Regions from separate parts of the Pantoea sp. SGAir0175 genome, predicted to be linked through region 1. Evidence: predicted binding sites of a transcription regulator. Region 1 holds the regulator's gene; each other region holds the start of a gene.

The links. The regulator PurR, encoded in region 1, represses purine synthesis genes. The targets are predictions, from matches to a motif close to CANGCAAACGTTTGCNTG.
Positions count from the first base shown of each region.
Region 2: the regulator PurR is predicted to act here: its motif matches at 2,134-2,151, upstream of cvpA (colicin V production protein).
Region 3: the regulator PurR is predicted to act here: its motif matches at 2,484-2,501, upstream of guaB (IMP dehydrogenase).

Region 1 is NZ_CP028081.1:2,321,679-2,332,115, forward strand. It holds gene sodC (superoxide dismutase family protein) at 1-143, opposite strand, end outside; gene C1N56_RS10715 (aldo/keto reductase) at 225-1,121, opposite strand; gene C1N56_RS10720 (DUF1289 domain-containing protein) at 1,187-1,426, opposite strand; gene eptA (phosphoethanolamine transferase EptA) at 1,647-3,284, shown strand; gene C1N56_RS10730 (TetR/AcrR family transcriptional regulator) at 3,324-3,920, shown strand; gene C1N56_RS10735 (alkene reductase) at 3,970-5,067, shown strand; gene gloA (lactoylglutathione lyase) at 5,169-5,576, shown strand; gene rnt (ribonuclease T) at 5,685-6,353, shown strand; gene C1N56_RS10750 (Grx4 family monothiol glutaredoxin) at 6,406-6,738, opposite strand; gene C1N56_RS10755 (C40 family peptidase) at 7,105-7,896, shown strand; gene C1N56_RS10760 (cytochrome bd-I oxidase subunit CydH) at 7,953-8,042, opposite strand; gene purR (HTH-type transcriptional repressor PurR) at 8,316-9,341, shown strand; gene punR (DNA-binding transcriptional activator PunR) at 9,338-10,249, opposite strand; gene punC (purine nucleoside transporter PunC) at 10,359-10,437, shown strand, end outside.
Region 2 is NZ_CP028081.1:1,409,276-1,419,712, forward strand. It holds gene folC (bifunctional tetrahydrofolate synthase/dihydrofolate synthase) at 1-1,224, shown strand, start outside; gene dedD (cell division protein DedD) at 1,214-1,963, shown strand; gene cvpA (colicin V production protein) at 2,214-2,699, shown strand; gene purF (amidophosphoribosyltransferase) at 2,733-4,250, shown strand; gene C1N56_RS06455 (UbiX family flavin prenyltransferase) at 4,364-4,933, shown strand; gene argT (lysine/arginine/ornithine ABC transporter substrate-binding protein ArgT) at 5,208-5,990, shown strand; gene C1N56_RS06465 (histidine ABC transporter permease HisQ) at 6,184-6,870, shown strand; gene C1N56_RS06470 (ABC transporter permease) at 6,867-7,583, shown strand; gene hisP (histidine ABC transporter ATP-binding protein HisP) at 7,592-8,365, shown strand; gene C1N56_RS06480 (sugar-binding transcriptional regulator) at 8,468-9,415, opposite strand; gene dalD (D-arabinitol 4-dehydrogenase) at 9,612-10,437, shown strand, end outside.
Region 3 is NZ_CP028081.1:1,154,002-1,164,438, forward strand. It holds gene C1N56_RS05145 (M4 family metallopeptidase) at 1-899, opposite strand, end outside; gene xseA (exodeoxyribonuclease VII large subunit) at 1,025-2,392, opposite strand; gene guaB (IMP dehydrogenase) at 2,561-4,027, shown strand; gene guaA (glutamine-hydrolyzing GMP synthase) at 4,100-5,680, shown strand; partial or broken gene C1N56_RS05165 (DUF4102 domain-containing protein) at 5,984-6,100, shown strand; gene C1N56_RS05170 (hypothetical protein) at 6,187-7,956, shown strand; gene C1N56_RS05175 (LysR family transcriptional regulator) at 8,459-9,370, opposite strand; gene C1N56_RS05180 (ester cyclase) at 9,466-9,909, shown strand; gene C1N56_RS05185 (NADP-dependent oxidoreductase) at 9,930-10,437, shown strand, end outside.

The DNA.
Region 1 (10,437 bases):
TACGGGGTTTCGCTGATGGTCACCTTACCGATCGACTCACCGATACCCTGCGCCGTCACCTGATGCAGCGTCACGTCTTCTGACGCCGCGTGTGCACCGGCAGCACACACCAGCGTCAGCACGGCCATAATGGTTTTTTTCATAACGTCTCCTTACGGTTCAGATTCCCTCTAAGCCTGGACCGCTTTTGCCCAGGCTGCCGTAGTTTGACGCAGATTTACGCTTCAGGGCACATCGTAGCCGAGTGCCGCCTTGCGAATGCGGAACCACTGCTGGCGATCCAGCGTCAGTTCACAGGCTTTCACCGCGTCGCTGACGCGCGCAGTTTTACCGGAACCGATAATCGGCAGCGGACGACTGGGCAGCTTCATTACCCAGGCATAGACCACCTGCTCGATATTGCTGGCACCGATCTCCTGACGCACCTGTTCCAGCTCATCGCGCAGCGGCTGGTAGTGCGGATCGTTAAACAGGCGGCCGCCACCGAGGCACGACCACGCCATCGGGCGCATACGCGTCTGCTGGCACTGGTCGAGCGTGCCGTCGAGCAGCGCCGACTGCTCCAGCGGTGAGATTTCCAGCTGATTGGTGACCAGGCTAAACGGCAGACGGGATTGCAGCAGCGTGAACTGCGCAGCGGTAAAGTTGGACACGCCAAAATAACGCACCTTGCCACTCTGATGCAGCTGCAGGAAGGCGTCGGCGATTTCATCCGCATCCATTAACGGATCCGGACGGTGAATCAACAGCAGATCGAGATAATCGGTGGCAAAGTGGCGCAGCGAATTTTCCGCACTGTGCAGGATGTGGCTGGCTTCGGTGATGTAGTGACCGATTTTATGCTCGGGTTTCGCGCGGGTGGCAATGCCGCACTTGGTGACGATTTGCAACTGCTGGCGCAGCTGCGGTGCCAGGCGCAGCGCTTCGCCGAACGCGGCTTCACAGCGATAGTCGCCATAGATGTCGGCGTGGTCAACGGTGGTGATGCCCAGCGCCAGATGATGCTCAATAAACTGCACCAGCTGCTGCGGCGTCATACCCCACTCCATCAGCCGCCAGTAACCGGCAATCAGCGGCGAAAAAGCGGGTCCCTGTGGGGCAATAGCGTGCGGTTGTAACATGGTTAAACTCCCTTCTGCGCAATAGCGAAAGCGCGAGTATAACCAAATGCGCAGGTCGCGTTTTCTTAAAACAGCTCCGGTTGCTGTGGATCAGGATTTTCATCCACTTTTTGCTGACGCTGCAGGCGCAACAGGCGCTGACGACACAGGCGCAGCACCTCGCGTTTTTGCGCATCGCTGAATTTCATCCAGTTGAAACGCTCCTCCCGGCTGCGCATACAGCCACGGCAATAGCCGCGCGCATCGCTCTGGCAGATACCGCGACAGGGGCTCGGAACCGGAAAAAACTCTAATTGCTCAGCCACATCACCTCCGCAATGAACCTATCCACTCTTATTGATAACAGCTTAGTGACATAGTGCAAGGCATAAACCGTTATTACTGGTACTGTACACAGCGACAACCACGCCAGCTTCCGACACCGTGGCAATAGTCAGGGAATCAATCAGGTAAGGAGACGCGGTTAAGGTTTTCCTCATCTTCAATTCATACGATTGTCATATTCCGTTATTCCGATGAGTCTCCATGAAACTGACCTCTAAGTTACAGTGTCACGACAACAGTTTTAATTTACTGGCCGCGTTGTTCTTTGCCTTTGTCCTCAATGCCCTGTTTTTACTGCGCGCGTGGGAAATTATCCCCTACACCCGCGTGCATGATTACCTGTTCGCCGCCAGCATGCCGGTGGTGCTGGTCGCGGCGTTTTATTTGCTTTTTTCGCTGCTGGCCTGGCCGTGGATACGCAAACCGCTGCTGATTGTGCTGATTCTCGCCAGCGCCGCCGCCAACTACTTTATGCACAGCTTTGGTACGGTCATCGACACCAACATGATTGAAAACGTGTTTGAGTCGAATGCGCAGGAAACCGGCGCGCTGATGAGCCGCAACTATGTCATCTGGATGCTGCTGATGGGCATTCTTCCGGTGGCGCTGGTGTGCAGCGTCCGTATCAGCAATCGCCAGCGCTGGTGGTGGAACCTGCTGCAGCGCCTCGCCAGTGCGCTCGGTGCCGTACTGGTGATTCTGCTGATGGCTGTGCTGTTCTACAAAGACTACGCTTCGCTGATCCGCAATAACAAAGGCCTGGTGAAGATGATCACCCCAGCCAATATTGTCAGTGGCACCGGCCATTATGTCGATCAGCGCTATCTGCAGGGCAGCCAGGCACTGGTGAAGATTGGCGAAGATGCGCAGAAAGGGCCGCTAATCACCGCCGAGCCGAAAAAGACGCTGGTGGTGCTGGTGGTGGGCGAAACTGCGCGCGCGGAGAACTTCTCCCTCGGCGGCTATGCGCGCGACACCAACCCACAGCTGAAAAAGCAGCAGGTGATTTATTATCCCAACGCCAGCTCCTGCGGCACGGAAACCGCCATTTCGGTGCCGTGCATGTTCTCGAATATGCCACGCGAGCACTATGACGCGAACCTCGCCCATCATCAGGAAGGCGTGCTGGATGTGCTGGCCCATGCCGGAGTCAGCGTGCTGTGGCGCGAAAACGACGGGGGCTGCAAAGGTGCCTGCGACCGCGTGCCGCATACCGATATGACGCAGTGGCAGCTGCCACAATACTGCCACGATGGCTTCTGCCTCGATGACGTCTTGCTGCATCGCTTTGATAACTATGTCGACAGCCTGCACAATGACGGCATCATCGTACTGCACCAGATGGGCAGCCACGGTCCGGCTTACTTTAAGCGCTATCCGGCCGCGTTCCAGCGCTTTACGCCGACCTGCGACAGCAATCAGATTCAGGATTGCGACCACCAGGCGCTGGTCAACACCTACGATAACTCGCTGCTGTATACCGACGATATGCTGAGTCGCACCATCGATAAGCTGAAAGGCCTGAGCGATCGCTTTAACGTGGCGCTGGTGTACCTGTCCGACCATGGCGAATCGCTGGGCGAACACGGCATGTACCTGCACGGCGCGCCGTACCTGTTTGCGCCGTCGCAGCAGACGCACATCCCGCTGCTGCTGTGGATGTCGCCGGGCTACGCCGCGGCGTATCACATTGATCAGGCCTGTCTGCGCCAGCAGGCGGCAGAGACAGCGGTGTCGCAGGATAATCTGTTCCACACGGTGCTCGGCCTGTTCAACATCCAGACGCAGCAGTATCAGCCACAGCTGGATATGATCAAATCGTGCCAGAATCGCGCCTGAGGATTGCATTAGACCGACTGGTCTAATACTCTGCCTGCCATGAACAAGACAGTGCAACGCAACGAAACCCGTGAACATCTGCTCGCCACCGGCGAGCAGGTCTGCCTGCAGCGCGGTTTCACCGGCATGGGGTTGAGCGAAATGCTGGCGCTGGCGGAAGTGCCGAAAGGCTCGTTTTATCACTACTTCCGCTCAAAAGAAGCGTTCGGTGTGGCGCTGCTGGAGCGCTATTTCGTCAACTATCAGCAGCAGGTTGAACAGCAGCTGACCCAGCCCGGCGTTACTGCACGCGAACGCTTACTGCAGCATTTTCGCTACGCGGAACGGCTGTTTATTGAGCAGGGTCACATCGTCGGCTGTCTGGGCGTTAAGCTTTCCGGCGAAGTGTGCGATCTGTCAGAGCCGATGCGCGATGCGCTGCAGCGCGGGGCTACGGCCATCACGGCCGCTTACGCACGCTGTCTGACGGAGGTCGCAGCCGAACAGCCGCTGCCCTATGGGCAAAGCCCGCAGCAGCTGGCGCAACGCTGTTATCTGCTGTGGCTGGGAGCCAGCCTGCAGAGCAAGATTTCACGTGAGCCCGGGCCGATTAGCCTGGCGCTCGACACCATCGAACAGTGGCTTAATCACCGCTGATTTTTAAAAACGGCAATTTCTAGACGACCGGTCTATTACAGGAGTCATCATGGCGAGTAAACAGCTGTTCACCCCGCTGAAAGTGGGCGCGATTACCGTACCTAACCGTGTATTTATGGCGCCGCTGACGCGTCTGCGCAGCATTGAACCGGGCGATATTCCTACCCCGCTGATGGCGGAGTATTATCAGCAGCGCGCCAGCGCGGGTCTGATCATTACCGAAGCCACCCAGGTTTCGTTCCAGGCGAAAGGCTACGCCGGTGCGCCGGGTTTACACACCGCGGAGCAGATTGCTGCGTGGAAAATGATTAACGAAGGCATTCACGCCGCGCACGGTCACAGCGCCGTTCAGCTGTGGCACACCGGCCGCATCTCGCATAATAGCGTGCAGCCGGATGGCAAAGCGCCGGTCGCACCGTCCGCGATCGCCGCTGGCACCCGCACCTCGCTGCGCGCCGCCGACGGCAGCGTGTATCGCGAAGATACCTCCCTGCCGCGTGAACTGAGCGTGGCAGAAATTCAGCAGATCGTTAAAGACTTCGGTCAGGCGGCAGCCAATGCGCGCGACGCCGACTTTGATCTGCTGGAACTGCACTCTGCGCACGGCTATCTGATGCATCAGTTCCTCGCACCGGGTTCTAACCAGCGTACCGATGAATACGGCGGTTCGATTGAGAAGCGCGGCCGTTTCGCGCTGGAAGTGGTCGATGCGGCAATTGCTAACTGGTCAGCCGATCGCATTGGTATTCGTATCTCGCCAATCGGCGCCTTCCAGAATCTGGAAAACGGTCCGGATGAAGAAGAAGCGGCACTGTGGTACATCAGCGAACTGGGCAAGCGCGGCCTCGCCTACCTGCACCTGTCTGAGCCAGACTGGGCGGGCGGTAAGCCTTACACCGATGAGTTCCGCCAGAAAGTGCGTGCCGCCTTCCCGGGCGTGATTATCGGTGCCGGTGCCTACACCGTGGAAAAAGCGGACGATCTGATTGCGCGTGGCCTGATTGACGCGGTGGCCTTTGGCCGTGACTTCATCGCCAACCCGGACCTGGTAGCGCGCCTGCAGCAGGATGCACCGCTTAACCCGCAGCGCCCGGAGAGCTTCTACGGCGGCGGCGCGGAAGGTTACACCGACTACCCGACACTGTAAGTCAAACGCGGCCGCAGCGGATGTGCGGCCGCGTGCTTTCTTCAGGGCATTCCCTCGCTATACTAAGCGGGTTCCCTGATGACTTTTGAAAAGAGGATGTTATGCGTTTACTTCACACTATGTTACGCGTTGGCGATCTGCAGCGCTCCATCGATTTTTACACCCGCGTGCTGGGCATGCGCGTGCTGCGTCAGAGCGAAAACACCGAATACAAATACACCCTGGCTTTCGTGGGTTACACCGAAGAGAGCGAAGGTGCGGTCATTGAGCTGACCTACAACTGGGGCGTGGATAAATATGACCTCGGCAATGCCTACGGCCACATCGCGCTGGGCGTGGATGATGTCGCGGCGACCTGCGACCGCATCCGTCAGGCGGGCGGTAACGTCACGCGTGAAGCCGGCCCGGTCAAAGGCGGCAGCACCATCATCGCTTTCGTGGAAGATCCGGACGGCTACAAAATCGAGCTGATCGAAAACCAACACGCCGGTCACGGCCTCGGCAACTAATGCCGTTAGTCAGCCTGCTAATTTGCGGGCTGACTTCCCTCTCCTGCTGCACCCTGCGCCGATTTTTGCCATAATGCGCGCTGCCCCATTTCCTGCAATGAGATCCTGATGTCTGAATCAAACGCCTTAAACGCTCTCCATCAACGCTTCCGTGGTTTTTATCCTGTGGTGATTGACGTTGAAACCGCCGGTTTTAATGCGCAAACCGATGCGCTGCTGGAAATCGCCGCCACCACGTTAAAAATGGATGAGGATGGCTGGCTGCACCGTGATGAAACCCTGCATTTCCACGTGGAGCCGTTCGAAGGGGCGATTCTCAATCCCGAAGCGCTGGCGTTTACCGGCATCGACCCCAGCAATCCGCTGCGCGGCGCGGTGAGTGAATATGAGGCGCTGCACGCCATTTTCAAAATGGTGCGCAAAGGTACCAAAGACAGTGGCTGTAACCGGGCGATTATCGTGGCGCACAATGCCACCTTTGATCATAATTTTCTGATGGCGGCGGCAGAGCGCACCGGCATGAAGCGTAACCCGTTCCACCCGTTCGCCACCTTTGACACCGCCGCGCTGAGCGGGCTGGTGCTGGGACAAACGGTACTGGCGAAGGCCTGTAAAGCGGCGGGGATAGATTTTGACAGCACTCAGGCGCACTCGGCACTGTACGATACCGAACAGACCGCCACGCTATTTTGCGAACTGGTGAATCGCTGGAAACGCCTCGGCGGCTGGCCGCTGGCGGTGAGTGAAGAGCCGGCCGAAGACGATGCCTCGGCCTGAGGCCCGTCAGACCGCAGCCAAAAAAAAGCCGACACTGCTGTCGGCCTTTTGCTTATTCTGCTTCTTTGTGCTTCTCAGCGGTCTCTTTGATCAGCGGTTGCAGTTCGCCGCGCTGGAACATCTCAACGATGATGTCACAGCCGCCGACCAGCTCGCCATCCACCCACAGCTGCGGGAAAGTTGGCCAGTTGGCGTATTTCGGTAACTCAGCGCGGATATCCGGATTTTGCAGAATGTCTACGTACGCAAAGCGCTCACCACAGGCAGACAGCGCCTGTACCGCCTGCGCAGAGAAACCGCAGCTTGGCAGTTTCGGCGAACCTTTCATGTACAGCAGGATCGGGTTTTCTGCGATCTGGCGCTGAATTTTTTCAACAGTACTCATTTTTGCCTTCCTTAATCCTTCACTTCGTGTTTGTTTATTGTAGCGACTTCGCCCCGCGACTGAAAACGGGATTTTGCCTTAGCCGGCGCATATCGCCATGTTTGTTAAGTTCGCGCGCCACGAATAACATTTTCATATCATTAATAAGCATTAATCAATTAATAATTAGCAATAATTCCGCTGGGTTAAACAGCTGAAATCGCTCATTTTTGCCCCACTTTCAGTACCGTGACAGATTAATGGAAAAAGACCTTACCTTTTGCAAAAAAAGTGGATTAGAATTGCCCCGGTGCTGATCGTCGATCAGATTTTTCTAACTTTACCGCGGTCTGGCTTCCTGCCGACGGCTTAACCTGTAACCGGACTATGCGTTTACTGATTACGCTTTTCATACTGGCTTTTGCCCAACTGTTCTTTAATGTGGCGGCGGCTTCTCCGCATGCGCCGGTTAATGCCAGTTTGCAGAAAGCGGAGAAAAAGAACGCGCGTGAAGATGAGCGTCGCAAACGACGCCCGGTGAAAACCACCAGCAAAAAGTCACGCCTGACGTCGGTACAGAAGTTCAGGCTGAAAAAACAGCAGAAAAGCGAAACGGTACTTCAGCACACCACCCAGCGCAAATCCTCACTTAAGCTCAGTGCGAAAAAATATGGTCATCAGCGGCTGGCGAAAAAATCGCGTGACGTTGCCGTTGATGATGAAGTGCAGCAGCTGAGCGGCATTAAAATGAGCAAAGCCCACCGCCTGCGCTATCAAAAAGCACGTGAAACCGCGATGACGAAACTGATGGGCCAGCTGGGTAAACCGTATCAGTGGGGAGGCACCTCACCGCACACCGGTTTCGACTGCAGTGGTTTAGTGTGGTACGCCTACAAAGATCTGGTGAAGTTTAAATTTCCCCGCACCGCCAATGAGATGTATCACCTGCGCGACGCCGCGCCGATCAAGCGCGAGATGCTGGAGAAAGGCGATCTGGTGTTCTTCCGCATCAACAACCGCGGCACCGCCGACCATGTCGGGGTTTATCTGGGCAATGGTAAATTCATTCAGTCTCCGCGCACCGGTAAGGACATTCAGATTAGCGCGCTGGGCGAGGATTACTGGCAGAAGCATTACGTTGGCGCACGCCGTATGATGACGCCGAAAACCGTGCGCTAACCTCAGCGTTGCGCAACAAAAAAGCCGGTGGCTGTTCAGCAGCACCGGCTTTTTTATTAATGCAGAATGGCGGTAAAGCTAAAGGCAATAATCATCAGCAGAGCAGCGGCGGTGGTGGTCAATGCCAGTTTTAAATCGGTACTCATCACAACTCCTTAGTCACACAGATTGCATGGTTAAATAATTTTCGCACAGTGATGGGCAAAAATCTCGTGTTATCCGCCCCGGCTTGCTAGAATCGCCGCCTTTCGTTGCGCAACAGATTTAGCGCATGCTGCATTGACAGCCTGCTGAAGGATGTTTCCCTGCCCGATTAAGCAGATTAGCCCTGATATTCAGGGCGCAAAACCATTAGCAGACGCAAACGTTTAACAATATACTTATCAGTAAGTTGCGATAATCCCAGGAGTACCATTTTCATGGCAACCATTAAAGATGTGGCGAAACGCGCCGGGGTCTCAACCACCACGGTTTCGCATGTCATCAACAAAACGCGTTTTGTCGCGGAAGAGACGCGTAACGCCGTATGGGAAGCGATTAAAGCGCTGCACTATTCACCGAGCGCGGTGGCCCGCAGCCTGAAGGTGAATCACACCAAGACGCTGGGCCTGCTGGCGACCTCCAGCGAAGCGCCCTACTTCGCCGAAATTATTGAAGCCGTGGAGAATCACTGCTTTGAGCGTGGTTACACGCTGATTCTCGGCAACGCGCATAACGATCTGCAAAAACAGCGCGCTTATCTTTCGATGATGGCGCAAAAGCGCGTCGATGGCCTGCTGGTCATGTGCTCCGAATATCCCGACGATCTGCTGCAGATGCTCGAAGAGAACCGCAATATCCCGATGGTGGTCATGGACTGGGGCGAATCGCGCGGGGACTTTACCGATACCGTGCAGGACAATGCGTTCCACGGCGGTTACCTCGCCGGACGATACCTGATTGAGCGCGGCCATCGCGATATCGGTGCCATCCCCGGCCAGATGGAACGCAACACCGGTGGCGGACGTCATGCGGGTTTTCTGCAGGCGATGCAGGAAGCGGGCATCAGCGTCCGTCCCGAGTGGATTGTGCAGGGTGACTTCGAACCGGAGTCAGGTTATCAGGCGATGCAGCAGATTCTGAACCAGAAACAGCGCCCGACGGCGGTGTTCTGCGGCGGCGATATCATGGCGATGGGCGCGATTTGCGCGGCCGACGAGATGGGACTGCGCGTGCCGCAGGATATTTCGGTAATTGGCTATGACAATGTGCGCAACGCGCGCTACTTCACTCCGGCGCTGACAACCGTGCACCAGCCGAAAGCGCAGCTGGGGGAAAAGGCACTGGAGATGCTGCTGGACCGCATCACCAGCAAACGTGAAGAGCCGCAGACCATTGAAGTTCAGCCCACGCTGATTGAGCGCCGCTCCGTGGCCGATGGCCCGTTCCGCGATTACCGCCGTTAAGCCGCCTTCTCGCTGAGCCACTCGTGGTTCAGCGTCTCCGCATCGCCCAGATATTCCAGCAACCACGCCAGCGCCGGTGACGCGCGCTGCTCAGACCAGCTGACGCAACACGGGCTGTCCGGAAACGGCTGCGGCAACGCCAGCTCCACCAGCGCGCCGCTGTCCAGCAGCGGGCGCGCCAGGTGCCCCGGCACCATGCCCACGCACAACCCAGCCTGCAGGCAATCCAGCCCGGTTTCCCACTCCGGCACCACCAGACGCCGCTGGTTATCCAGCGTCCACGTCATGCGGCGCGGCAGCGCGCGCGATGTATCTTCCAGCACCAGCGACGGCCAGGCGCGCAGGGTTTCGTCGTCCAGCTGCGGGCTGCGGGCCAGCGCATGCTGCGGACTTACCACACAGCGCCAGTTGAGCGCGCCCATATCCTGAAAGGCGAAGCGGCCGCCGACCGGAATGGCCTGGGTGGCACCAATCGCCACATCGACACGCCCATCAGCCAGCGCGTCCCACACGCCGTTAAATACTTCGTAGCTGATGATCAGCTCCATATCGGGGAAATGGCGGTAAAAATCCTTTACCAGCTGGCGGGTGCGCTGCGGTTTGACGATGCAATCTACCGCGATACTGAGCTGACCGCGCCAGCCGTTAGCCAGCTGCTGACACTGACGGCGCGTGGCCAGCATTTTTTTGATAACAGAACGCCCTTCACGCACAAAATGCTCGCCTGCTGCCGTCAGCACCACTTCGCGATGCTGCCGCTCAAACAGCGGTACCGCCAGCCAGCCTTCCAGCTGGCGCACGGTATAGCTGATGGCAGAGGGCACGCGGTGCAGCTCCTGCGCCGCCGCGCTAAAACTGCCGGTGCGCGCTACCGCGTCCACCACCTCAAGTGCATATTCCGACCACATAGTTTTCCCATCAAAAATTTTAACAGCACCCTGCAAATATTAGCGTTTCACAAAGCCCGCTGCACCCTTTTACACTCCCCGCCGTTCAACCTGCCGAATGAGAAAAACCATGCTGTCATCCAAAGGATTTCTGCCTTACCTTGCCGTGCTGAGCATGCTCGGCTTCCTGGCCACCGATATGTATTTAC
Region 2 (10,437 bases), 910 kb from region 1:
TGGCTTCATTATCTTGAGCATCTGCATTCTCAGGCTATCGATCTGGGCCTGGACCGTATTCAGCGCGTCGCCGCACGCCTCGACCTGCTTAAACCCGCTCCGTTTGTCTTCACCGTCGCCGGCACCAACGGCAAAGGCACCACCTGCCGTACGCTGGAAACCCTGCTGATGGCCGCAGGCTATCGTGTTGGCGTCTACAGCTCGCCGCATCTGGTGCGTTACACCGAACGCGTGCGCGTGCAGGGCGCTGAGCTGGATGAAGCCCGGCACAGCGCCAGCTTTGCCGCCATCGAGGCCGGACGCGGCGATATTTCGCTCACCTACTTTGAGTTTGGCACGCTGTCCGCGCTCAATCTGTTCCGTGAAGCGCAGCTGGATGTCGTGATTCTGGAAGTGGGGCTGGGCGGCCGGCTGGATGCGACGAACATTGTCGACGCCGACGTGGCGGTGATCACCAGCATTGCGCTGGACCACACCGACTGGCTGGGGCCGGATCGCGCCAGCATCGGCCGCGAGAAGGCCGGCGTATTTCGCGGCGGTAAACCGGCGGTGGTCGGCGAGGCCGATATGCCCGACACCATTGCCCAGGTGGCCGCGGAGAAGGGTGCGCAGCTGTTACAAATTAACCGCGACTGGCAGTGGCAGCGCGAGGGCGACACTTGGACGCTGCAGGATGCCCAGGGTGAACTGCGCGATCTGCCGCTGCCCCAGGTGCCGCTCCCTAACGCGGCCACCGCGATTGCGGCGCTGCGCGCTTCCGGCCTGACGGTGAGCGAGGCGCTGATTCATCAGCATCTGCCGCTGGCGATTCTGCCGGGACGTTTCCAGACGGTCAGCACCGCGCCGCGCGTGATCCTTGATGTGGCACACAATCCGCATGCGGCTTATTATCTGGCTTCACGTCTCGCTGAGCTGCCGGCACACGGCACGGTGCATGCGGTGGTTGGCATGCTGCACGACAAGGATATCGCCGGGACGCTGGCTGCGCTGGCACCGCAGGTCAAACGCTGGTACTGCGCGCCGCTCGACGGCCCGCGCGGCGCGTCCGCTGATGAGCTGATGGCGCATCTGCAGGGCGGCAGCGCCTGGCAGAGCGTTGAAGCCGCGTGGCAGGCGGCGCGGCAGCAGGCTCAGCCCGACGATGTGATTCTGGTGTGCGGCTCGTTCCACACCGTGGCGCAGGTAATGCAATCGATGGCAGCGGAGAACGGCAGTGGCAAGTAAGTTTCAGAATCGTTTAGTGGGTACGGTGATTCTGGTGGCGATTGGCGTCATCGTGTTACCGGGTCTGCTGGACGGTAAGAAAAAGCATTATAAAGAGGAGTTCGCGGCGATTCCGCTGGTGCCAAAGCCTGACGATCAGCAGGACAGCGAAATGGTGCCGCCAGTGACGCAGCCGCTGCCGTCGCAGCCGCCGGAAGGTGCGAGCGCGGCGCAGCAGGCGCCCGCCAGCAGCGCAACGCAAAACAGTGCCGCCAGCGGCAGCACGCAGCCAGCGCAAAACAGCCAGCCCAGCGTCGTGACGCCGCCGCCGGTGCACCAGCAGCAGAAACCGGCAGAGCAGGTGAAGCCGAAGCCGGTCGAGCAGCCGAAGCCTAAACCGGTGGAGCAGCCGAAACCGAAGCCGGCAGAACAACCGAAAGCGACAGAACAGCCCAAAGCCACAGAGCAGCCCAAAGCGGCGGAAACGCCGAAGCAGAGCGAGCCGGTCGCACCAGCAGGACAGGCGTATGTGGTGCAGCTTGGTGCCCTGAAGAACGCCGCCAAAGTGAATGAGATCGTGGCGCAGCTGCGGCTCTCCGGCTATCGTGCCTTTACCGTGCCGTCGACGCCGGTGCAGGGGCAGATCACCCGCATTTACGTCGGGCCGGATGCGTCCAAAGCGAAACTGCAGGGCGCACTCGGCGAGCTGAAAGGCATCTCCGGCCTCGGCGGTGTTGTGAAGCCGTACAGCACACGCTGATCAACTGATAAGCCGCGCCGATAGCAGAAACAGGCGCGGCTTTTGGCGTATTTTTTAGCGAAGCGTTTCTTAAAATTTATGGAATATCAGCAGGTTAAATGGCTGACATCAATAAGGGCGAGGAAAGTTTTTTTCATCGCCCTTTTTCTCGGGACAGAACCGGAAAACCCTACGCAAACGTTTTCTTTTTCTGTTAGAATGCGCCCCGAACTGGATGCAGGGGTGCAAATGCACTGTACTGGAAGCGTTCATGATCTGGATTGATTACGTCATTATTGCGGTAGTTGGTTTTTCGGCTCTGGTCAGCCTGATTCGCGGGTTTGTCCGGGAAGCCTTATCTCTTGTTACCTGGGGATGCGCGTTTTTTGTCGCCAGTCATTACTACGCCTACCTTGCAGTCTGGTTTACAGGTTTTGACGACGAACTGGTTCGCAACGGCATCGCCATCGCGGTGTTATTCGTTGCCACCCTGATTGTGGGTGCCATCGTGAACTATGTGATCGGCTCGCTGGTTGAGAAAACCGGCTTGTCGGGAACCGACAGGGTGTTGGGGGTCTGTTTCGGGGCGTTGCGTGGCGTGCTGATTGTATCCGCCATTCTTTTCTTCCTTGATACATTCACCGGCTTTTCAAAAAGTCCGGACTGGCAACAGTCTCAACTCATTCCCCAGTTCAGTTACATCATCAGGTGGTTTTTCGATTACCTGAAAAGCACGTCGAGTTTTTTACCCCGGTAACACCGGGAGTGCGGCTAATGAGGAAATGACAACATGTGCGGTATTGTTGGTATCACCGGTTTTATGCCAGTAAACCAGTCGATCTATGACGCGTTAACGGTGCTGCAGCACCGCGGGCAGGATGCCGCCGGCATTTGTACCATCGATGCGCTGAACTGCTTCCGTCTGCGTAAGGCCAATGGCCTGGTCAGCGACGTATTTGAAGCGCGCCACATGCAGCGTTTGCAGGGAAATATGGGTATCGGCCACGTGCGTTATCCGACTGCCGGCAGCTCCAGCGCCTCTGAAGCGCAGCCCTTCTACGTGAACTCGCCGTACGGCATCACGCTGGCTCACAACGGTAACCTGACCAACGCCCATGAACTGCGCAAGCAGCTGTTCGAAGTCGGTCGCCGTCATGTGAATACCACCTCAGACTCCGAAATCCTGCTCAACATCTTTGCTCAGGAGCTGGATCGTTTTCAGCACTATCCGCTGGAAGCTGACAACATTTTTGCTGCCGTGGCGGCGGTGCATCAGCAGGTGCGCGGTGCTTACGCCGTGGTGGCGATGATTATCGGTCACGGCATGGTTGCGTTCCGCGATCCTAACGGTATCCGTCCGCTGGTACTGGGCAAGCGTGAGCTGGCCGATGGCCGCACCGAATACATGGTGGCCTCAGAGAGCGTGGCGCTGGATACGCTCGGCTTCGAGTTTATTCGTGACGTTGCGCCAGGCGAAGCGGTGTACATCACCGAGCAGGGTCAGCTCTCGACGCGCCAGTGCGCAGAGAACCCGAAAAGCAATCCGTGCCTGTTCGAGTACGTTTACTTTGCGCGTCCGGACTCGTTCCTCGACAAGATCTCCGTCTACAGCGCACGCGTGCGCATGGGCACCAAGCTGGGCGAGAAAATTGCCCGCGAGTGGGAAGATCTCGATATTGACGTGGTGATCCCGATTCCGGAAACCTCGACCGATACTGCGCTGGAGATCGCCCGTATTCTTGATAAGCCGTACCGCCAGGGTTTTGTGAAAAACCGCTACGTGGGCCGTACCTTTATTATGCCGGGCCAGCAGCTGCGCCGCAGTGCGGTGCGCCGTAAGCTCAACGCTAACCGCGCTGAGTTCCGCGATAAAAACGTGCTGCTGGTGGATGACTCGATTGTGCGCGGCACCACCTCTGAACAGATTATCGAGATGGCGCGTGAAGCGGGCGCGAAGCGCGTCTATCTGGCGTCGGCGGCACCGGAAATTCGCTTCCCTAACGTCTACGGCATCGATATGCCGAGCGCTACCGAGCTGATTGCGCACGGCCGTGAAGTGGAAGAGATTCGTCAGCTGATTAAAGCCGATGCGCTGATTTTCCAGGATCTGCAGGATCTGATCGACGCGGTGCGTGAAGAGAACCCGGATATTGCCCAGTTCGAATGCTCGGTGTTCAACGGCATCTACGTCACCAAAGACGTTGACCTGCAGTATCTGGAATATCTGCAGTCGCTGCGTAACGACGATGCTAAAGCGATTGCGCGTCAGAACGAAGTGGAGAACCTGGAACTGCATAACGAAGGTTAAGGTCAGTCTCAGGCAGACGAAACAGGGCGGGCGCAATCCCGCCCTGTTTGTTTTTGTATTTATGGCGGCGGAGCGGCTATTATTGGCGCACTCTTTTGCAGCAAGGCAGAATTATGAAACGACTCATCATTGGTATTTCCGGCGCCAGCGGCGCGATCTACGGCGTGCGTATGCTGCAGGTGCTGCAACCGTTAGCCGAAGTGGAAACCCATCTGGTGATGAGCCCGGCGGCGCGGCAAACGCTGGCGCTGGAGACCGATTACAGCCTGCGTGACGTGCAGGCGCTGGCCGATGTGGTGCACGATGTGCGCGATATCGCCGCCAGCATCTCGTCCGGCTCGTTCAAAACGCTGGGTATGGCAATTCTGCCATGTTCCATGAAAACCCTGTCGGGCATTGTGCACAGCTACAGCGACAGTCTGCTGACGCGCGCCGCCGACGTGGTGCTGAAAGAGCAGCGCCGGCTGGTGCTGTGCGTGCGGGAAACCCCGCTGCATCTCGGTCATCTGCGCATGATGACCACCGCTGCCGAACTCGGCGCGCTGATTATGCCGCCGGTGCCGGCGTTTTATCACCGCCCGCAGCACATCGACGATTTGATTGATCAGACGGTCAACCGCGTGCTGGATCAGTTTGATATCGAGCTGCCGGAAGATCTGTTTACCCGCTGGCAGGGTGCATGATGGTGCAATAATGCACTGAATGCGTGCAAAAGCGCGGGGCCGATCACTGTTCGTGCATCTTGTGCACCAAAAGTTAACAATCTCACTTTTTCTTCCTCACACCGCTGTTATATTTCCCTCACAAACTAAGTGCTTGCGTCCCAGATGGACGCGGTATTTAGTGCGCCTGCGCACAGTTTCGCCGATTTGCACAACTGGCATGAAACCTGCAAAACATTCAGCGCAAACACATCACGCACCACATAACAATAAGCACTTCACTTGAGGGTTACCTATGAAAAAGCGAGTTCTGGCTCTTTCTCTGATGCTGGCTATGTCCGGCGCTGCGAGCGTGTTCGCAGCGGTACCGCAGTCGCTGCGCATCGGGACCGATCCAACTTACCCGCCGTTTGAGTCCAAGAACGCGCAGGGCCAGCTGGTTGGCTTTGATATCGACCTGGCCAACGAGATCTGTAAGCGTATCAAGACCAAATGTACTTATGTGGAAAGTGATTTCGATGCGCTGATCCCGTCGCTGAAAGCGAAGAAGATCGACGCCATCATCTCTTCACTCTCAATCACCGAGAAACGTCAGGAAGAGATCGCCTTCTCGGAAAAACTGTATGCAGCGAACGCGCGTTTAGTGGCGCCGAAGGGGTCTAAACTGCAGCCGACCATCGAGTCGCTGAAGGGCAAAAACATCGGCCTGCTGCAGGGCACCACACAGGAAACCTACGCCAATGAATACTGGCGTCCAAAAGGGGTGACCGTCACGCCGTATGCCAACCAGGATCTGGTGTATCAGGACCTGAACGCTGGTCGTATTGATGCGGCGTTCCAGGATGAAGTGCAGGCGAGTGAAGGCTTCCTTAAGCAGCCGGTCGGGAAAAACTACGCGTTCGCCGGTCCGGCGGTGAAAGATGACAAAATCTTTGGCGTCGGCACCGGTATGGGCCTGCGTAAAGATGACGCCGATCTGAAAGCTGCTATCGACAAAGCCTTTAATGACATGCGCAAAGACGGTACCTACGACAAGATTGCGAAGAAGTACTTTGATTTCAACGTTTACGGCGATTAAGACTCCTGTTCCTGAACGGGTGTATTGAGTCACGCTAACGTGGGTCATAACTATTCACTCCGGGCGCTTACTTATGTAAACTCCCGGAGTTCATACGCTTGCCACCATCCTTCCGTGATTCACATCCTGGTCAGGACTGTCCGTGTGTTGTTGGACAGCGTTTGTTTATTTCCCTCACGACAGGATCGAACCCATGTTGTATGGCTATTCTGAAGTAATTCTCAAAGGCACGCTGGTGACCCTTGAGCTGGCGCTCAGCTCGGTGGTGCTGGCCGTGGTGCTGGGCCTGATAGGGGCCGGCGCCAAACTCTCCCGCAATCGCCCGCTGGCGATGATTTTTGAAGGCTACACCACGCTAATCCGTGGCGTGCCCGACCTGGTGCTGATGCTGCTGATCTTTTACGGTCTGCAGATTGCCCTCAACGCCGTGACCGATGCGCTCGGCATGGCGCAGTTTGATATCGACCCGATGGTGGCCGGTATTATTACGCTCGGCTTCATCTACGGTGCTTATTTCACTGAAACCTTCCGTGGCGCGTTTCTCGCGGTGCCGAAAGGGCAGATTGAAGCCGCCACCGCCTTCGGCTTTACCGGTTCGCAAACTTTCCGTCGCATTCTGTTCCCGGCGATGATGCGCTTTGCGCTGCCCGGCATCGGCAACAACTGGCAGGTGATCCTCAAAGCCACCGCGCTGGTGTCGCTGCTCGGCCTTGAAGATGTGGTTAAAGCCACGCAGCTGGCCGGCAAAAGTACCTGGCAACCGTTCTACTTCGCGATTGTTGCCGGGGTGATTTATCTGGTGTTTACCACGCTGTCCAACGGCGTGCTGTGGTGGCTTGAACGCCGCTACTCGGTAGGGGTGAAAAGGGCTGAGTTATGATCGAGATTATTCAGGAGTACTGGAAACAACTGCTCTGGACCGACGGTTACCGTTTTACCGGCGTGGCCATCACGCTGTGGCTGCTGATTTTGTCCGTGGTGATTGGCGGCAGCCTTGCGGTGCTGCTGGCCATCGCGCGCGTCTCACCCAATCGCTATATCTCCACGCCGGTGTGGCTGTTTACCTATGTGTTTCGCGGCACGCCGCTGTATGTGCAGCTGCTGGTGTTCTATTCCGGCATGTACACGCTGGAGGTGGTGAAAGGCTCCGAGCTGCTGAACGCCTTCTTCCGCAGCGGCCTGAACTGTACGCTGCTGGCATTTACCCTGAACACCTGTGCTTATACCACCGAGATTTTTGCCGGTGCCATTCGCGCCGTGCCACACGGTGAAATCGAAGCCGCGCGCGCCTATGGTTTCTCGCCGTTTAAACTTTACCGCTGCATCATTCTGCCGTCGGCGCTGCGCACCGCGCTGCCCGCCTACAGCAATGAAGTGATTCTGATGCTGCACTCCACCGCGCTGGCGTTCACCGCCACCGTGCCGGATTTGCTAAAAATCGCGCGCGATATCAACTCGGCGACCTATCAGCCGTTCACCGCGTTCGGCATCGCTGCGGTGCTGTACCTGATTATCTCTTACGTGCTGATTAGCCTGTTCCGCCTCGCGGAGCGCCGCTTCCTCGCGCATGTGAAACCCTCTTCGTCGCACTGAGTATGACTATGGCTGAAAATAAATTAAGCGTTACCGAACTGCATAAGCGTTACGGTGAACATGAAGTTCTGAAGGGCGTGTCGCTGCAGGCCAACGCCGGCGATGTGATCAGCATTATTGGCTCGTCCGGTTCCGGGAAAAGTACCTTTTTACGCTGCATCAACTTCCTCGAAAAGCCGAGTGAAGGCACCATCGCGGTTAACAACGAGGCGATAAACCTGGTGCGCGACACCGATGGCCAGCTGAAAGTGGCCAACAAGGAGCAGCTGCGTTCGCTGCGTACCCGGCTGACCATGGTGTTCCAGCACTTCAATTTGTGGAGCCACATGACGGTGCTGGATAACGTCACTGAAGCACCGATTCAGGTGCTGGGGCTGAGCAAAGCCGAAGCGCGCGAGCGGGCAATTAAATACCTCGATAAAGTCGGTATTGATGCACGCGCGCGTGCCAAATACCCGGTGCATCTGTCAGGCGGCCAGCAGCAGCGTGTCTCGATTGCCCGCGCGCTGGCGATGGAGCCGGAAGTGTTGCTGTTTGACGAACCCACCTCGGCGCTCGATCCGGAGCTGGTAGGCGAAGTGCTGCGCATCATGCAGAAGCTGGCCGAAGAGGGCAAAACCATGGTGGTAGTGACGCACGAGATGGAGTTCGCCCGTCACGTATCCAGCCACGTGATTTTCCTGCATCAGGGCAAAATCGAAGAGCAGGGCGCGCCAGACGAACTGTTCGGCAACCCGAAAAGCCCGCGCCTGCAGCAGTTTTTGAAGGGATCGTTGAAATAGGTTTCTGAACCGTAGCGGCGCAATGTACTGCGCGTTTCCCGGCGATGCGGCGGACAAATCCACGCGATACATCGCGCCGCGACGAATCACAGAAATATTTAATTAATCATGCAGCAGTTTCAGCGCGGTGTCTTCATCCGTCACCAGCCCGGAAATCCAGCCGCCGTGCAGCGCGGCGTTAATCGCTGCGTATTTTCGCGCGCTGCCGGCAAAGCCGATGATATTGCGCTGCGTCTGGCTCTCCAGCAGCACGCTGGTCAGCAGCTCGTCGGTTTCGCCGTACACCCGCTCTCCCTGCTGATTGAAAAAATGCCCCAGCATTTCACCCACCACGCCGCGCGCGTTGAGCGCTTCTACCTGCGCATCGGTGATAAAGCCTTCGGCATTGAGCGGGCAGCCCGGCATCACTTCGCCAATGCCGACAAACGCCACGTTCGCCTGCAGCGCACGCTGGGTGACGCGCTGATAGACCTGATGCTGCACCCACATCGTCTTATCCTGCGGCGTGTCAGCATACAGCGGCGCCGGAATGAAGAAATATTTGCCCTGCATCTTCTCCGCCATTTTCAGCGGTACGTCGTAGCGGGTACCGGAATCGTCACGCGCAATCGCGCCGATCATCGACACACACTGATGCTGTGGCCGTTCAACCCACGGCAGCGCATCAATCATTGAGCGCAGCGTTTTGCCGGAACCGATGCCAAACACCTGCGGCGTCTCTTCGTTGATAAACTGCGCCATCACCGCCGCACCTTCAACCGCCAGCATTTGCTGAATCGCCTCATCATCCAGCCCGGCTGACGGCACCACGCGGCACAGCGTCAGGCCAAACTTTTGTTCGATCTCGCGCGCCAGATGCAGGCAGTGCGTGACCGGATGGTCGATCTTCACGCTGACCATGCCCATTTCACGCGCGCTGGAGACCAGCCGCTGCGCCACCTGCCGCGATAAGCCCAGCGCGCGCGCAATCTCCTGCTGCGTGACGCCTGCCACGTAATACATCCACGCTGCCCGCGCTGCCAGCTCCTGCTTCTTCTCGTCTCTGCTCATCGCCTTGTTCCGTCAAATTCCGATGCGCCAGTTTATCGCGTCTTGCCCCTGAAGCGTTAACTGAGCAAAAGCCCTAAAAAAGAGCAAATGTATTAAATGTGATGGATCTCGCAGAACGATCGCCCCGGCGGCGACTATGCTACGCCTCATCGGGCAAATGCCCTAAATTGTGGCAAATGTTTATTTCGAGGCGACTATGACGACGAAATCAGTGTGGATGCATATCGGCGCAGGTTCTTTTCACCGCGCGCATCAGGCGTGGTATCTGCACCAGCTGCACCAGCAGGGCGATGACAGCTGGAGCATCGCGCTCGGCAACATCCGCGGCGATGCGGTAGCGCTGCTCAACCAGCTGCAGGCGCAAAACGGCGAGTACGTACTGGAAACCGTGACGCCGGAGGGCGAGCGCGCGTATGAAACCATTACTTCGCTGCGCACCATCCTGCCGTGGGACGCGGAGATCAGCGCGCTGGTGGCACAGGGCGCCAGCGCTGAGACAAAAGTGATCGGTTTTACCGTGACCGAAGCGGGTTACTACCTGACGCCGGCGCATGAACTCGATCTCAGCCAGGCGGATATTCAGGCCGATCTCCGTGGTGAGGCGCTCACTATTTACGGCGCGCTGACCCGCATTCTGCGCCAGCGCGTGGCCAGCGGCGGTGCGCCGGTCACGCTGCTCAACTGCGACAACCTGCGTCACAACGGCGAACGTTTCCGTCACGGCATGCTGGCGTTTCTTGCTGCGCAGGGCGACCACGCGCTGGCCAGCTGGGTGCGCGATAACACCACTTCGCCAAACACCATGGTGGATCGCATCACGCCGCGCCCCACGCCGGATGTCGCCGAACGCGTCAAAGCGGCCACCGGCAAAGACGATGGCGCGGCGGTGATGGCGGAATCATTTATCCAGTGGGTGATTGAAGATGATTTCATCGCCGGACGCCCGGCGCTGGAAAAGGTGGGCGTGGAGCTGGTGGCGTCGGTGCTGCCGTGGGAAGAGGCGAAAATCCGCATCCTCAACG
Region 3 (10,437 bases), 1.2 Mb from region 1:
TGCGGCAATTCCTTATCGCACAGCGTGTCGTACCATGCCTGACCGGCCCGTTCCCAGGCAAAGCCGCCCAGCGCGGTCGCCGCCAGATAGAAGGCGCGATTAGGAATGCCGGAGTTAAGATGCACGCCGCCGTTGTCTTCGCGCGTGTCGATATAGTGATCCATATCGGCAGGCTGCGGATCTTTGCCGAGCAGCGGATCGTCATAGGCGGTACCGGGCGCGGACATCGAGCGCAGGCCGCTGCCCTTAATACCCGCCGCCAGCAGCCCTTCGCCGATGATCCAGTCGGCCTGATCGGCGCTTTGCCTGAGGTGATACTGCTTCACCAGCGAGCCAAACACATCGGACATCGATTCGTTGAGCGCACCCGCCTGCTGGAAGTAAATCAGCCCGGCTTCGGTTTCGGTCACGCCGTGCGTCAGCTCGTGCGCGACCACATCGATGGCAATGGTAAAGCGATTGAAGATCTCACCGTCGCCGTCGCCAAATACCATCTGCTGGCCATTCCAGAAGGCGTTCTGGTACTCCTTGCCGTAATGCACGGTGCCATCCAGTTTCAGGCCTTTGTTGTCCAGCGAGTTGCGCTGATAGATCTGCCAGTAGAAATCATAGGTGATGCCGAGATAGTTCCACGCTTCGTCGGCGGCGACGTCACCGTTACCGGGCTGGCCTTCCTCACGGATCAGGGTGCCGGGCAGATTTTGCGTATTACCCGCATCGTAGATAGCACGCAAAACACTGCCGGGCTGCGCGGTGCTGGCTGCGCTGGCGGTGTGAGGATGTTCCGCCATCAGCTGTTGCACGTGGGTGAGGGTGCGCCGCGCGTAATCCTGCTGTGCGCCGGAACAGTTATCGATGATGTTTCGCAGAATGTACGGAGGAATAACGCTGTAAGGCATGTCGGACTCCCTGACGGATGGATATGTCAGAAAGTATAGACCCGCTTATCAATCGCGCGCCGCTGCGTCTGCAGTACGCGCGATTTACGGGGGGTTATCAACCATTTATGCGGCTGAAAAGATTATCACGCCTTACGGCTGCGCGTCTTCTGTGGTTGTAACGCCGTCACCTGACTCTCCACCCAGCCATCATCCAGCCGGGTACGCAGCAGATCGCCGGTATGCAGCTGACGGGTCTTTTTCACCACCTGGCCCTGAGCATCGGTGGTGACGCTAAAGCCGCGCGCCAGCGTCGCCAGCGGACTCACGCCTTCCAGCTGTGCTGCCAGGGTACCAAAACGCTGCCGGCTGTGATTGAGCTGTTTTTCCATGCCCTGCTGCAGCCGGTAGTGCCACTGCTGTAACTGCTGCTGAGCGCGCAGAATACGTCCCTGCGGCTGCTGGGATTGCAGGCGCTGCAGCAGGCGATCCTGCTGGCGATGCGCCAGGCGCAGCCGCTGGTCGGCCGCTTCCTGCAGACGACGCTGCAGCTGGATCAGCGTGGTTTGCTGGCGTGCCAGGCGCAGCTGCGGATGCTGCTGTTGCAGACGATGCTGCAGCCGGGTGAAGCGGCGCTGCTGCTGCGCCACGTAATAGTCCATCGCCATCTCCATGCGCTGCTGCTGAGACTGCAAACGGCGCAGCAGCTCGATCTGGTTGCGGCTCACCAGTTCGGCAGCGGCAGAAGGCGTCGGCGCGCGCAGATCGGCAACAAAGTCGGCGATGGTCACATCGGTTTCATGCCCAACGGCGCTGACGATTGGCAGGCGGCTGGCAAAGATGGCCCGCGCCACGCGCTCGTCGTTAAAACTCCACAGATCTTCCAGTGAACCGCCGCCGCGCCCGACGATCAGCACGTCGCACTCGTCACGCTGGTTGGCCAGCTCGATGGCGCGCACGATGGCGGCGGGCGCATCAACGCCTTGCACTGCGGTCGGATAGATCACCACCGGCAGCGAGGGATCACGGCGATGCAGCACGCGCAGCACATCGTGCAATGCCGCGCCGGTGGCGGAGGTGATCACACCCACCTGGCGCGCCGGCTCCGGCAGCGGCTGTTTAAACTGCTGGTCGAACAGCCCCTCCGCCGCCAGCCGGGCTTTCAGCTGCTCAAACTGTTGCTGCAGCAGCCCTTCACCGGCCGGATGCATGCTTTCGATAATCAGCTGATAGTCGCCGCGCGGCTCATACAGCGTGATGCTGGCACGCACCAGCACCTGCTGACCGTGCTGCGGGCGAAAGCTGACGCGTCGATTGCTGTTGCGGAACATGGCACAGCGCACCTGCGCGCCATCGTCCTTCAGAGTGAAGTACCAGTGACCGGAAGCGGGCTGAGTGAAATTGGAAATTTCAGCGCTGAGCCACACCAGGCCCATCTCATTTTCCAGCAGTTGGCGCACCGTGGTGTTCAGGCGGCTGACAGTAAAAATATTGGCGGTTGGCGGTAGCGACATGTGATGAGGATCAAATTTCAAATCAGAGGGTTAATCAACCGATACTACATGCCTGCCCCGGAGGATCAAGACTTTTTCCGAAAAAACACTGGAGGCAACCGATTTCGGCCTGTATAATGCCGCGGCAATATTTTATCTGTTTTAAACGCCCCAGGTGGAGATATTGCAATGTTAAGAATCGCGAAAGAAGCCCTCACATTTGACGACGTCCTGCTCGTTCCCGCTCACTCCACTGTTTTACCCAACACGGCCGATCTCAGCACCCAGCTGACCAAAAACATCCGTCTCAACATTCCTATGCTGTCTGCAGCGATGGACACCGTAACCGAAGCCGGTCTGGCGATTGCGCTGGCGCAGGAAGGCGGTCTGGGCTTTATCCACAAAAACATGTCGATTGAGCGCCAGGCGGATGAAGTTCGCAAGGTGAAAAAACACGAAAGCGGCGTCGTAACGGAGCCACAGACCGTGCTGCCAACTACCACGCTGGCCGAGGTGAAAGAGCTGACCGAACGTAACGGCTTCGCCGGTTACCCGGTGGTCAACGCCGACAACGAGCTGGTGGGCATCATTACCGGTCGTGACGTGCGCTTCGTGACCGATATGACGCTGCCGGTGACCGCGGTCATGACGCCGAAAGAGCGCCTGGTGACGGTGAAAGAGGGTGAAGCGCGTGAAGTCGTGCTGCAGAAAATGCACGAAAAACGCGTCGAGAAAGCGCTGGTTGTTGACGACAGCTTCCACCTGCTGGGCATGATTACCGTTAAAGATTTCCAGAAAGCCGAGCGTAAACCTAACGCCTGTAAAGATGCGCAGGGTCGTCTGCGCGTCGGTGCCGCAGTGGGTGCCGGTGCCGGCAACGAAGAGCGCGTTGATGCGCTGGTCGCTGCGGGCGTTGACGTACTGCTGATCGACTCCTCGCACGGCCATTCCGAAGGCGTGCTGCAGCGTATCCGTGAAACCCGCGCAAAATATCCAGACCTCGAAATCATCGGCGGCAACGTGGCGACCGGTGCAGGCGCACTGGCGCTGGCTAACGCGGGCGTGAGCGCGGTGAAAGTGGGCATCGGCCCGGGCTCCATCTGTACTACCCGTATCGTTACCGGCGTTGGCGTACCGCAGATCACGGCAGTATCCGACGCGGTTGAAGCGCTGGAAGGTACCGGTATTCCGGTCATCGCTGACGGCGGTATCCGTTTCTCTGGTGATATCGCCAAAGCCATCGCTGCGGGTGCGTCGGCGGTAATGGTTGGCTCCATGCTGGCCGGTACCGAAGAATCACCGGGCGAAATTGAGCTCTACCAGGGCCGTGCGTTCAAATCCTACCGCGGTATGGGTTCACTGGGCGCGATGTCCAAAGGCTCGTCTGACCGTTACTTCCAGAGCGATAACGCCGCCGACAAACTGGTGCCGGAAGGTATCGAAGGGCGCGTTGCCTATAAAGGCCGCCTGAAAGAGATCGTGCACCAGCAGATGGGCGGCCTGCGCTCCTGCATGGGCCTGACCGGTTGCCCGACCATCGACGATCTGCGCACCAAAGCCGAGTTCGTGCGCATCAGCGGCGCCGGGATCAACGAAAGCCACGTGCACGATGTGACCATTACCAAAGAGTCACCGAACTACCGCATGGGTTCATAATCCCGTAAGATTTCCCGCCCGGCTCCAGCCGGGCGCTTTTATTATTAAGTCCATCCCAATGGAAACGCCTCAATGACGACTGAAAATATTCATAAACATCGTATTTTGATCCTCGATTTTGGTTCTCAGTATACGCAGCTGGTCGCGCGCCGCGTGCGTGAGCTGGGCGTCTACTGCGAACTCTGGGCGTGGGATGTCACCGAAGAGCAAATCCGCCAGTTCAACCCGAACGGCATCATCCTGTCCGGTGGTCCGGAAAGCACCACCGAGCACAACAGCCCGCGCGCGCCGGAATATGTGTTCAACGCTGGTGTGCCGGTGCTGGGCGTGTGCTACGGCATGCAGACCATGGCGATGCAGCTGGGCGGTAAGGTTGAAGGCTCGAACGAGCGTGAATTTGGTTACGCGCAGGTTGAAGTGACAACCCCGAGCGCGCTGGTGCGTGATATCGAAGATGCCATCAGCGCGGCGGGCAAACCGCTGCTCGACGTGTGGATGAGCCACGGTGACAAAGTCACGGCGATCCCGGCAGACTTCGTGACGGTTGCCAGTACCGAAAGCTGCCCGTTTGCCATCATGGCCAACGAAGAGAAGCGTTTCTACGGCGTGCAGTTCCACCCGGAAGTGACGCACACCCGTCAGGGCCTGCGCATGCTGGAGCGTTTTGTGCGCGACATCTGCGGCTGTGAAGCGCTGTGGACGCCAGCCAAAATCATCGAAGATGCGGTAGAGCGCATCCGTGAGCAGGTGGGTGAAGACCGTGTGATTCTCGGCCTGTCCGGCGGCGTGGACTCGTCCGTGACCGCGATGCTGCTGCACCGCGCGATTGGCGAGCGCCTGACCTGTGTGTTCGTCGATAACGGACTGCTGCGTCTGAATGAAGCTGAGCAGGTGATGGACATGTTCGGCGACCACTTTGGTCTGAACATCGTGCACGTTGCGGCAGAAGGGCGCTTCCTCGACGCGCTGGCGGGCGAGAACGATCCGGAAGCCAAACGTAAAATCATCGGCCGCGTGTTCGTGGAAGTGTTTGACGAAGAAGCACTGAAGCTGACCGACGTGAAATGGCTGGCGCAGGGCACCATCTATCCGGACGTGATTGAGTCGGCGGCTTCAGCTACCGGTAAAGCGCACGTAATCAAATCGCACCACAACGTGGGCGGTCTGCCGAAAGAGATGAAGATGGGCCTGGTTGAGCCGCTGAAAGAGCTGTTCAAAGATGAAGTGCGTAAAATCGGTCTGGAACTCGGCCTGCCTTACGACATGCTGTACCGCCATCCCTTCCCGGGCCCGGGTCTGGGCGTGCGCGTACTGGGTGAAGTGAAGAAAGAGTACTGCGACCTGCTACGCCGTGCCGATGCCATCTTTATCGAAGAGCTGCGTAAAGCGGATCTGTACAACAAAGTCAGCCAGGCCTTTACCGTGTTCCTGCCGGTGCGCTCCGTCGGCGTGATGGGCGATGGCCGTAAATACGACTGGGTGGTTTCCCTGCGTGCTGTCGAAACCATCGACTTCATGACGGCCCACTGGGCGCACCTGCCGTACGACTTCCTCGGCCGCGTCTCCAACCGTATCATTAATGAGGTTAATGGCATCTCAAGGGTAGTCTACGATATTTCAGGTAAACCGCCCGCGACGATTGAGTGGGAGTAATCCCGCGTCCGGCATAGACCGGCACCAAAGAGCATTAAAACACTCCTAAGCCCGCGTAAATGCGGGCTTTTTGCGTTTTCGACCTTGCACTATCTGGCAAGTTTTCGCATCGCCAGGCACCACGATTTTTATGGCATGGTGGATGGTACGATCTGACCCTAATGCCATGCTTGGCACTTAATAACATCGCTCCTAGCCAGAAAGGCATGGTATCTATTTAAATTAATATATTGATACATAGTATTTTTATTTGTTTGATGCGATGAGGGGTGAGCATGGTGTTTTAAAGGAAACCCGACCCCGCTGACCGATACCAAGCGGCGTAACATCAAGCCGAAAGACAAGCTCTACAAAGTGAACGACCGTGACGGCCTCTATGTAACCATCACGCTTGCGGGGTCGATTTCATTCCGCTACAACTAATCGATCCACGGCAGGCAGGAGACTATCGAGCAATGGCCATTGCTTAATTCCAGCATGCTGTCATGAATAAAGGAAATTCGACCATGAGTGAAGAGTGGATTCTCCAAGCAAAGGAAACCCGCAGGGTATTTTCTAACGCGGCATGGGTTCCTTTGAGAGCGTCAGTTGAGAACAAGAAAGGGGATCTAAAAGAAGTAGGCTATGTCAGTGAATATTTCGGCTGTGGCTCTGTTGCATTCCCGGCAGAGCATCGCCAGCTAGTTGAGGAACGTCTTGGATGGAGCGACATAGGCATTGGGCGCACAGTCGTGCCTTATGCATACGAAGATGGATATTATGCGTCTATTGACCAATATCAATACAATGATAAAGAGCCAATAGGTGTCAATCTAGTTTATGAACACCCACAACCTGTTGTTGGTGGTAGAAAATGGATACTTAGCCCTGATTTGGTGGTTGCGCTGCATTTGGTCAAAGAGGGGGACAACTGGGTCAGGCCTGAAGAAAATTTCGTTGTGGTAGCTCGCGAGACAGTGAGTAAAGATGGCGAGTATCGTCAGATAGAAATAAAAAGAGAATTTTTACTCGACTATCTAGCGGCCAGAAATCTGTCGCTTCGCCTTTCATACTACCGACAGAGGGTAGAAAATGTCCCCATATTTGAGGACAGCGCATATTCAAATTTGCAACCTCACAGTGAGGAAAGAGATAACGGTAAATTCACCCTAATCGTTCGCAAGCTTGATGACGTCTTTGGGGGAAGCTGGGCAATGTTTCGAGCATGGCGAACGGACGTAGATAAGGATGAAGACGCCCCTGTGATGGGCCCTGAGAATGACTCGAATACTGACTATGAAAGTTCAAACGGGCATCGTGGGGGATATAAAGGTGTACGGGTAGAGGGGGAGTTTTGGCGTGAGGAATGGATAGACCACCAATCAAAAAGCCTACGCGTTCGTGGAGATGCAGATCCGAATCTCCCGCAATTCATTGTGGAAACCGATGGAACGCGAATGAGATCAGCAGATCTTGATAACGAGGACATAGGCCGCTGGCTATGGTTTCGAGTCAGCGTCGTGAATGAGCTTCTCAATAGTCGAGGATTTAAGTTGGCGTGGTACACGGCTGAAACTGGAGCTATTAATTCCACATCAGGATATAAAACGCATTTCGGAATAAACAGTTCGGATCTTATCACCGTATATGCTCATGACATCGCACGACTAGCCTCATGGGAGCAGCATGTTTGGGCGGGGCATAATGTAGCTCCTGAAGGGAAGGTTTCAAGTGAGCTGCTAGACGCTCAGGTGAGGGCGAAACCGGCATCCACATATGCGGTTGAAGAAATGTTTTTTGGAAGCATGAGGCTTTTGGAAGAGGGCTTCAGGGATAAATACGAAATATCGCTATTCACCCATGATATTGATGACATCGAATTAGGGCAGCAAATATCTAGGTTTACAAGCAAAGACAGAGCGACCTTACTCAGATTAGCCAAGGACATCATTCGCGTATTCTCGGACAGGCTCAACGTAACCGAGCTACGCAAGCTTTCTTCACACCAAGATAAAGCCAAGCTCGGCTCAAACAAGTTACTCCAAAGTATTTTGGCTGAGAAAATTGGAGACGACAAAGCCAAGAGTGTGTTTGCTGAGATTGCCGGTGCTTATGATATGCGAGTTGGAGATGCACACCCTACAGGCTCAAAGATATCAGACGCGATCAAGCTCGCGGGCATCGATGAAGAAGGCTCGCCATTGCGGCAGGGAGAGCAACTCATTCACAACGTTGGGCGATCGATTTGGCACATAGGAAAATTCTTATTCGGCGAGACTGATGAGCCGGACGAGTAGCAATGACTGCTTGTGACCGGCTTCTGTCAGTTCTGAAAAGCGGTACTGCCAGAAATGGACGGATTTTAGTGGCCTGAGCAGTCTATTCTGCAAGCTGAGGGCATCCATGAATTATGGGTGATTGAAGAAAGACCAAAGTTACGGCGAGGCAATGGTCGAGCTTTTCTAGGCCGATCCATCTTATATGGCGGAATGTGTCCAGGATGGTAGCACGGATGAGTTATCTATCTTGGTGAGGCAACTATCGGTAGCGTTTGCCGCGGGAGAGGTTAATTCGACTTTTTGAATTTACTGGGTAGGGTATTTCTCATGGTGTTTAGATTTTTTCTTGTATTCATTCCTTGCCTTATAAATGTTTTAATTTTCTATTTATGATGGAGTGGGAGTAACTCCCACTCAGCCAACCACCAGCACCTTAAGCCTCAAAGCCCGCGTAACAGCGGGCTTTTTTATCCTGCCATCTTTCGCATCGCCCGATCAGCGCAGAATTCAGATACAGCGCCTACAGCCGCGCCGCCTGTTGTTCAATAAATTCCCTGAACCACTGCTGGGCGGGATGCGCGTCGCTGCGCCGGTGCCAGATCAGGTTGAACACCATTTCGGGCAACGACAGCGGGGGAGGGAACAGTACCAGCTGGCGACTGGCCTGCGCATGCAGCGCCACGCGCTTCATCACGGTCGCCGTCATGTGGGTTTGCGCCACGATAGACGGCACCGTAAACATCTGCTGGACCGTCAGCCCCAGTCGGCGCTTTTTACCTTGCTGCGCCAGCACCTGATCAACCAGGCCGTACAGTTCACCTTCCGGCGAGACCAGAATATGCGGCAGCGCCAGGTAGCTCTCCATGTCCATGCCGCGTCTGGCCGCCGGATGGTTGCTGGCAACGATGGTGACGAATTCGTCGCGCAATACCGGCCGGGAGATGATGCGGCTATCGCTGTGCGTAGGCATGACGCCGATGGCGACATCAATCGCGCCGGCATCTAACAAATCGACCGCGTGATCGCGGTTGGTAAACGCCTGCACATTCAATGACACGCCGGGGGCGGCGTCCTGTAGCGCCTGCATTAACGAAGGCAGCAACACGAAAGCCGGATACTCCGACACGCCCAGTTTGAAGTTTATTTGCGCTTTTTCCGCTGCAAATACGGGCTTTGCCACCAGCGTCGCTTCGAGCTGGCGCAACGCCCCGGCGATGGGGCCGGACAGATCGCGCGCACGCGCAGTCGGCAATAAACCCTCCGCGCTGCGCATGAACAGCGGGTCACCGAACAGGGTGCGTAACCGTGACAAAGCGGCGCTCATCGCCGGCTGGCTGACGCCCACCTGGGTTGCCGCCCGCGTGACGTTGCGCTCGTTCATCAGCGCGTCAAAAGCCACTAACAGATTAAGATCGATGCCATGAAAATCCATACGGCAAATAATCACTCATATTGAATATTTGTTGGACGAATTGTAGGGCGCTGCGCAAAATTCCACAACCGACCCCCACCTGAAAGTGAATAACGATGAATCCAGCAGCAGAATACGTACAACGGCTCAAAATTGAACGGCAGGCGGTAGAGACGCTCTATCAGGCCTTCAGCGACAACAACCCCGATCTGGTCGATAGCGTGCTGGCACCGTCATGGGAAGACATTCCGCTGGCGCCAGGGCAAGTTGCCGGACCGGAAGGCATCAAGCCGATCATTCGCATGCTGGCGCAGGCTTTTCCGGACGTGCAGATCGTGGTGCATGACATGATTCAGGAACCTGGCCGCATCGCGGCGCGGGCGGAAATCAGCGGCACCCATCTCGGCGAAATTTTCGGTATCGCGCCGACTGGTAAGAAAGTGAGCTTCCGTCTGCATGAGTTCCATGCGCTGGAGGACGGCCGTCTGATCACCACCTGGCACATGGAGGATTGGTTTGGCCTGTTCCTCCAGCTTGGCCAGTTTCCGCCACAAGCCTGAATCAGACCGGAGAGTTGATAATGAAAGCAGCATTGATTGATACGTTTGGCACCGCCGATGTGCTGACGATTGGCGAACGTCAACTTCGCGCCGCCAGTCCGGATGAGGTGACGGTGCAGGTTGAAGCGGCGAGCGTTAATCCGCTGGATGTGAAAATCATCTCAGGGCACATGCAGCAGGTTTTCCCGGTGGATCTGCCTTACGTGCCGGGCATGGATTTCTGCGGCGTGATTACGGCAGCTGGCGAGCGCGTGAGCCATTTAAACGTGGGCGATCGCGTATTCGGGCGCACGCCACCGGGTGCAGGCGGGGCTTTTGCCCAAAGCCTGGTAATCGCCGCCGATGACGTATGCCTTGTCCCGGCAGCGATGAGCGCCGAACAGGCCGCGGCGCTGCCTACCGCGTTTGGCTCCGCGCAGCAGGCGCTGTTCGATGTGGGCCAGCTGCAGCGTGGCGAGCGCGTGCTGATTCACGCCGCAGCGGGTGGCGTCGGCAGCATGGCGGTTCAGCTGGCGCATCAGGCGGGCG